DNA from 2 places in the Aeromonas sp. Marseille-Q7275 genome. Region 1 is predicted to be linked to the other one. Evidence: predicted binding sites of a transcription regulator. Region 1 holds the regulator's gene; the other holds the start of a gene.
The links. Region 1 encodes NrdR, which represses ribonucleotide reductase genes. Its sites were predicted from a motif close to CACNNTATANNGTG; they were not measured.
Positions count from the first base shown of each region.

Region 2: a site for NrdR is predicted at 1,385-1,398, ahead of nrdA (class 1a ribonucleoside-diphosphate reductase subunit alpha). Genes of this name have one in related genera too.

Region 1 covers NZ_CBCPLW010000007.1:107,218-110,623, reverse strand. The annotation lists gene ACWPWQ_RS08785 (riboflavin synthase) at 1-396, opposite strand, end outside; gene ribD (bifunctional diaminohydroxyphosphoribosylaminopyrimidine deaminase/5-amino-6-(5-phosphoribosylamino)uracil reductase RibD) at 452-1,561, opposite strand; gene nrdR (transcriptional regulator NrdR) at 1,852-2,301, opposite strand; gene glyA (serine hydroxymethyltransferase) at 2,454-3,406, opposite strand, start outside.
Region 2 covers NZ_CBCPLW010000011.1:82,230-85,635, forward strand. The annotation lists gene nrdA (class 1a ribonucleoside-diphosphate reductase subunit alpha) at 1-1,287, opposite strand, end outside; gene ACWPWQ_RS12230 (HAD family hydrolase) at 1,839-2,522, opposite strand; gene ubiG (bifunctional 2-polyprenyl-6-hydroxyphenol methylase/3-demethylubiquinol 3-O-methyltransferase UbiG) at 2,522-3,238, opposite strand.

The sequences.
Region 1 (3,406 bases):
GTAGCGAGAAAGTTCCTTTGGCGCCTCGATCCAGTACTCGATGACGCGGCCGCTGTTGGACTTGCTCTTCACCTCGCCGATGCCATCCACGTGGCCCGAGACCAGGTGGCCACCGAGGCGGGAGGTGGGCATCAGCGCCTTCTCGAGGTTCACCGGATCCCCTACCTTGGCCTCGGCAAAGCCGGTGCGAGAGAGCGTCTCAAGGGAGACGTCGGCGGTGTAGCTCTTGTCCCCCAGGGCCACCACGGTCAGGCAGACGCCGTTGGTGGCGATGGAGTCACCCAGCTTGACGTCGCCAAAGTCCAGGGTCGGCGCGTGGACGGTGAGGGCCATGTCATCCCCTTGGCGGCGCAGGGCGGCCAGGGTGCCCATGGCTTCGATAATTCCGGTAAACATGCAGATCACCTTGCTGATGACGGGGGCAGTGACTGCCCCCTTGAACATTGATAAATCAGGCTATTTTCGCTGTGATGCGAATGTCCTGCCCCACCAGACGCACATCCTTGACAGTAAGCTTGGGGGCCTGGAACAGCCGGGTCAACTCCGGCAGGTGGAACAGGCCGCGCCCTTCATCCCCCAACAGCTTGGGGGCCTGATAGAGCACCAGCTCGTCCACCAGCCCCTTGGCCAGCAGGGCGCCGCACAGTCTGGGGCCCGCCTCCACCAGCACAGAGTTGATGTTCTGCTTGGCCAGCAGCATGAAGAGGCTCACCAGATCCAGCTTGCCATCCAGCAGCGGCAGGGTCAGTTGCTGCACCCAAGCAGGCCACTCCCCGTCGACCTTATGACGGGCCAGCAGCACAGGGCTCTCGCTCTGGAACAGGGGCAAGTCCGGGGTCAGCCGGTTCTGGGAATCGACGATGACCCGCAGCGGTTGGCGCAGGGTCTCTTTGGGATAAACGGCCTTGACCGAGGCCGGCAGCTCGTCCCAGCGCACGTTGAGGGAGGCGCCGTCGGCCAGCACCGTCTCGGCGCTGGAGAGCACCGCATCGTGGCGGGCACGCAGCCGCTGCACGTCCCGGCGCGCCTCCGGGGAGGTGATCCACTGGCTCTCGCCGCTCGCCATGGCGGTGCGACCGTCGAGGCTGGCGCCGAGCTTGACCGTCACCTGCGGGAAGGCGGTGCGCATCCGCTTGAAGAAGCCGGGGTTGAGGGCCTCGGCCTCGGCGCTGAGCAGGCCGAAGTCGGTCTTGATGCCCGCCTCGGAGAGCATGCGCAGGCCGCGCCCCCCCACCTGGGGATTGGGATCCACCATGGCGGCGACCACCCGGGTCACCCCGGCCTTGATCAGCGCCTCGGCACAGGGAGGGGTGCGACCGTGATGGGAGCAGGGCTCCAGGGTCACATAGGCGGTGGCGCCACGAGCCTCTTCCCCGGCGGCATGCAGGGCATAGACCTCGGCATGGGGTTCACCGGCACGCTGGTGCCAACCCTCCCCCACCACCACGCCGGCCTTCACCAGCACGGCGCCCACACAGGGATTGGGGGCCGTGGTGTAACGGCCGCGACGGGCCAGTTCGAGGGCCCGGCTCATCCATTGGTAATCATCTTGACTAAACATCTGGGCTCCCGTTCAACGCGAGAAAATAGGGGTGCTAACGCAATCCGTGGATGGCTGGCTTATTTCTCCAGCTTGGCGATCTCTTCGCCGCTTCTTGTTACAAACAAGGCGGATGTCCTCGAGTCCTGAGGTAGAGAAGGGTGAAGCGGATATTGCTTTGCTCACCCGACCCTCCTCACTTCTCCAACTTGGCGATCTCTTCACCGCTTCTTGTTACAAACAAGGCGGATGTCCTCGAGTCCTGAGGTAGAGAGGGTGAAGCGGATATTGCTTTGCTCACCCGACCCTCCTCACTTCTCCAGCTTGGCGATCTCTTCACCGAATTCGCGGATGTCCTCGAAGCTGCGATAGACGGAGGCGAAGCGGATATAGGCCACCTTGTCCAGGCTCTTGAGCTCATCCATCACCAGGTTGCCCACCAGCTGGGACGCGACTTCGCGCTCGCCGGTGGCACGCAGCCGGGACTTGATGTGATTGACCCCCTTTTCGATGGCCTCCATGCTCACCGGCCGCTTCTCCAGGGCCCGCAGTATGCCGGCCCGCAGCTTGTCTTCATTGAAGGGCTCGCGGGAGCCGTTGGACTTGATGACACGGGGCATCACCAGCTCGGCCATCTCGAAGGTGGTGAAGCGCTCGTGGCAGAGCAGGCATTCACGACGGCGGCGCACCTGATGGCCTTCTGCCACCAGACGGGAATCGATCACCTTGGTATCAACCGCACTACAGAAAGGGCAATGCATCGGACCTCCGGCGTTAACGGAAAAGGCACCTGCCCCGCGGGGTCAGGATCTTGGCCGGCCAGTGTAGCACGGCCATCCAAAGCCGGTAAAAGCCCAGAAAAAACAATGCCACCCTAAGGTGGCATTGGTCTCAAACCAGGCTGTCTGGCCGATCAGGCATAAACCGGGAAACGGCGGCAGATATCCAGCACCTTCTCGCGAACGGTGGCCAGCACGGCGTCGTTGTCGTGGTTGTCCAGCACGTCGCAGATCCAGTTGGCCAACTGGATGGACTCGGCTTCCTTGAAACCGCGGCGGGTGATGGCCGGGGTACCGATCCGCACACCTGAGGTGACGAACGGAGAGCGCGGGTCGTTCGGCACCGAGTTCTTGTTGACGGTGATGTTGGCCTTGCCCAGTGCGGCGTCGGCGTCCTTACCGGTCAGCTCGCGGCCGATGAGGTCAACCAGCATCAGGTGGTTGTCGGTGCCGCCGGAGACGATCTTGTAACCGCGCTCGATAAAGGTAGCGGCCATAGCCTTGGCGTTCTTGACGACCTGGGCCTGGTAGGTCTTGAACTCGGGCTCCAGCGCTTCCTTGAAGGCCACGGCCTTGCCGGCGATGACGTGCATCAGCGGGCCGCCCTGACCACCCGGGAAGACGGCGGAGTTCAGCTTCTTGTACAGATCTTCGTCGTCGGCGGCGGAGAGGATCAGACCACCGCGCGGACCGGCCAGGGTCTTGTGGGTGGTGGAGGTGACCACGTGGGCGTGGGGCACCGGGTTCGGGTAGACGCCAGCGGCAATCAGACCGGCCACGTGGGCCATGTCGACGAACAGGTAAGCACCGATCTTGTCGGCGATCTCGCGCATGCGGGCCCAATCGACGATGCCGGAGTAGGCGGAGAAGCCACCTATCATCATCTTCGGCTTGTGCTCGACCGCCAGACGTTCCATCTCGTCATAGTCGATCTTGCCGGACTCATCGATGCCGTAGGGGATGATGTTGTACAGCTTGCCGGAGAAGTTCACCGGGGAGCCGTGGGTCAGGTGACCACCGTGGGCCAGGTTCATGCCCAGCACGGTGTCGCCCGGCTGCAGCAGGGCCATGTAGACGGCGCTGTTGG
Region 2 (3,406 bases), on a different contig from region 1:
GGCCACGGCCGGATCGAACGGGCTGTGGGTGTTGCAGTGATCCACGTTCTGGATGTAGATGCGACCGGTGCCGGCGCGCTCCTGCATCATCAGGGAGAAGAGATCCACCGCCTTGAGGGTCTTCTTGCGAATGGACGGATCCTGCTCGTACTTGACGTAGAGCTGCTCGAACTTGTCCTGATCCGCGAAGAAGGCGTCGTACAGGCCAGGTGCATCGGACGGGGAGAACAATGTGATGTCGCCGCCCTTGATGAGGCGCTGGTACATCAGCTTGTTGATCTGCACCCCGTAGTCCATATGACGGACCCGGTTCTCTTCCACGCCGCGGTTGTTCTTCAGTACCAGCAGGCTCTCCACCTCGGTGTGCCACAGGGGGTAGAAGAGGGTGGCGGCACCGCCGCGCACGCCGCCCTGGGAGCAGCACTTCACGGCAGTCTGGAAGTACTTGTAGAAGGGGATGCAGCCGGTGTGGAAGGCTTCGCCGCCACGGATGGGGCTGCCCAGACCACGGATGCGTCCGGCGTTGATGCCGATGCCGGCGCGCTGGGAGACATAACGGACGATGGCGCTGGCGGTGGCATTGATGGAATCCAGGCTGTCATCGCACTCGATCAGCACGCAGGAGCTGAACTGACGGGTCGGGGTGCGCACGCCGCTCATGATGGGGGTGGGCAGGGAGATCTTGAAGGTCGAGACCGCATCGTAGAAACGCTTGATGTAGTCCAGACGGGTATCTTTCGGATACTTGGAGAAGAGGCAGGCCGCCACCAGGATGTAGAGGAACTGCGGGCTCTCGTAAATTTCGCCGGTGACGCGGTTCTGCACCAGGTACTTGCCTTCCAGCTGCTTGACCGCCGCGTAGGAGAAGTCCATGTCACGCCAGTGGTCGAGGTGGGCGTTGAGCTCCTCGAATTCGGCCTGGGTATAGTCGGTCAGCAGGTGCTTGTCGTACTTGCCCATGTCCACCAGACGGGCGACGTGCTGGTAGAGGTGGGGCGGCTCGAACTGGCCGTAGGCCTTCTTGCGCAGGTGGAAGATGGCCAGGCGGGCGGCCATGTACTGGTAATCCGGGCTCTGTTCGGAGATCAGGTCAGCAGCGGCCTTGATGACGGTTTCGTGGATGTCGGCGGTACGGATACCGTCATAGAACTGGATGTGGGACTTGAGCTCCACCTGGGAGACCGACACGTTGTCGAGCTTCTCGGCTGCCCAGTCGAGCACGCGGTGAATTTTATCCAGATCGATGGGTTCTTTGTGGCCGTTACGCTTCGTCACAAACAAGTTCATTGGCTGATGACCTTTAGTTGATTCCCGAAAAACCATGGCGCCCAGCATCCAGGGTTCCCTTCTGTAGGGTGGCCTGGGGGCGAAGTGCGCCATGAATCACAAGATATAGTGTTATTTTAAATTCGAACTACAAGATAGTGAGGTCGGCACGGCATTGCAATCTGTGGATAACGCATTAGCTGTGGATAAATTGTGGGTGTTCGGGTTCGAGTTAGTGACTGCTCACAGTGAGTGGGTTTTCATCCGTCCGATCCGGCAAATGCAAGTCCGATGATCGAAGATGGAAAATTTAAATAACTTTTTTTGCTTGCGAAAAGGGGGTGTTTTTACTAGCAAATTCAGCCTGGTTATCCCTTGTGCAGCCAGGGTCAAAAGCTGTCCTGTCCCCGCAGGCGCGCACTTGTCATCCTCTCAAAACAAGGGGCGCATCTGCGCCCCTTGTCATTGCCATTGTGCGGCCCGGTGAGTGAGCATCGTGCTCATCTGGGAACCATTTGGCGTTAAAGCTGCCCGGATGATCCATCTATAACGTCATGCGGAACAGGGCTGACTCAGGTCAGCTCGTAGCGCAGCCAGTGGTGCAGGGCCTGTACCGTATCAAAGTGCAGGTCGGCGCCCCAGTCGGCGGTATCCTCGTCATCGCTCAGATAGCCCCAGCCCGCCACCGCGGTGCGCATGCCGGCGTTGCGCCCCGCCTCGATGTCGCGCACATGGTCCCCCACATAAAGGCAGTGGCTCGCCTCGACCCCGAGCCGCTCGCAGGCAAAGAACATGGGGGCCGGGTCTGGCTTGCGTACCGGCAGGGTGTCGGCGCTGACGGTGACGCCACAGCTGGCAAGCTCGGGCAGGGCGGCCAGCAGCGGCTCGGTGAGAAAGCCCGGCTTGTTGGTGACTATGCCCCAGGGCAGCTTCTTCTCATCGAGCCATTCGATGAGATCCAGCATCCCTTCATAGGGACGGGTACCGACGCAGAGGTTGGCGGCGTAATGGTCGAGCAGGGCGGTGCGAAGGCGCGTCGCCCCCAGCTCTTCCAGCAGATCCTCCCCCAGGCCCGCCTTGAGCAGCCCGAGGGCCCCGTGGGAGGTGGTCTGGCGGATGATGGCCTCGGGCAGCGGGGCAAAGCCTTCGCTCACCAGCACATGGTTGACGGCGGCGCCGAGATCCGGGGCCGTGTCGAGCAGGGTGCCGTCCAGATCGAACAGCACGCAGCGCAGGGGCGCCTTGTCGGTGCTCATCAGACTGACTCCGGGCGCACGAAGGCCACCATGTAGTTGACGTCGACGTTCCTGCCGAGCTTGAAGCTGTTGGAGAGCGGCGCGTAGTGCACCCCGCTCATGTCCCGCACCAGCAGGCCCGCGGCTTCCCCCATTCGACACAGCTCGGCGGGGGTGATGAACTTTTTGTGATCATGGGTGCCCTTGGGCACCATTTTCAGCAGGTACTCGGCCCCCAGGATCATCATCAGGTAGGCTTTCGGGTTGCGGTTGATGGTGGAGACATACACCTTGCCCCCCGGTCGCACCAGGGTGGCGATGGCGCGCAGCACGGAGGCGGGATCCGGCACGTGCTCCAGCATCTCCATGCAGGTGACCACGTCGTACTGGCCGGGGGCCTCGGCGGCATGAGCTTCGGCGGTGATCTGGCGATACTCGAGCTCCACACCCTGCTCCAGGGCGTGCAGGCGGGCGACCCCGAGGGGCTCCTTGCCCATGTCGATGCCGGTCACGCGAGCACCCCGGCGGGCCATGCTCTCGGAGAGGATGCCGCCGCCGCAGCCGATGTCGAGCACGCGCTTGCCAAACAGGCCGCCGCTCTTGTCGGTGATCCAGTCAAGGCGCACCGGGTTGATCTGGTGCAGGGGCTTGAACTCGCCCTCCATGTCCCACCAGCGGGAGGCGATGGCTTCAAATTTGGCGATTTCTGTCAGATCGACATTGGCATCACTATTCATTTTTTGATGATCCTGTGGCAGGGCGCGCAGCGGGCAGGGCGCGCGCAATCTATTGTCCTGGCGGGCATTATAACGGACGGACTTGGGCACACCAGCCCGACGTGTTACCCGGATTTGTGGCTTAAGGTATTTGGCTCAGTGTGTTACCATGTCGCGCTGTTTAAGCCA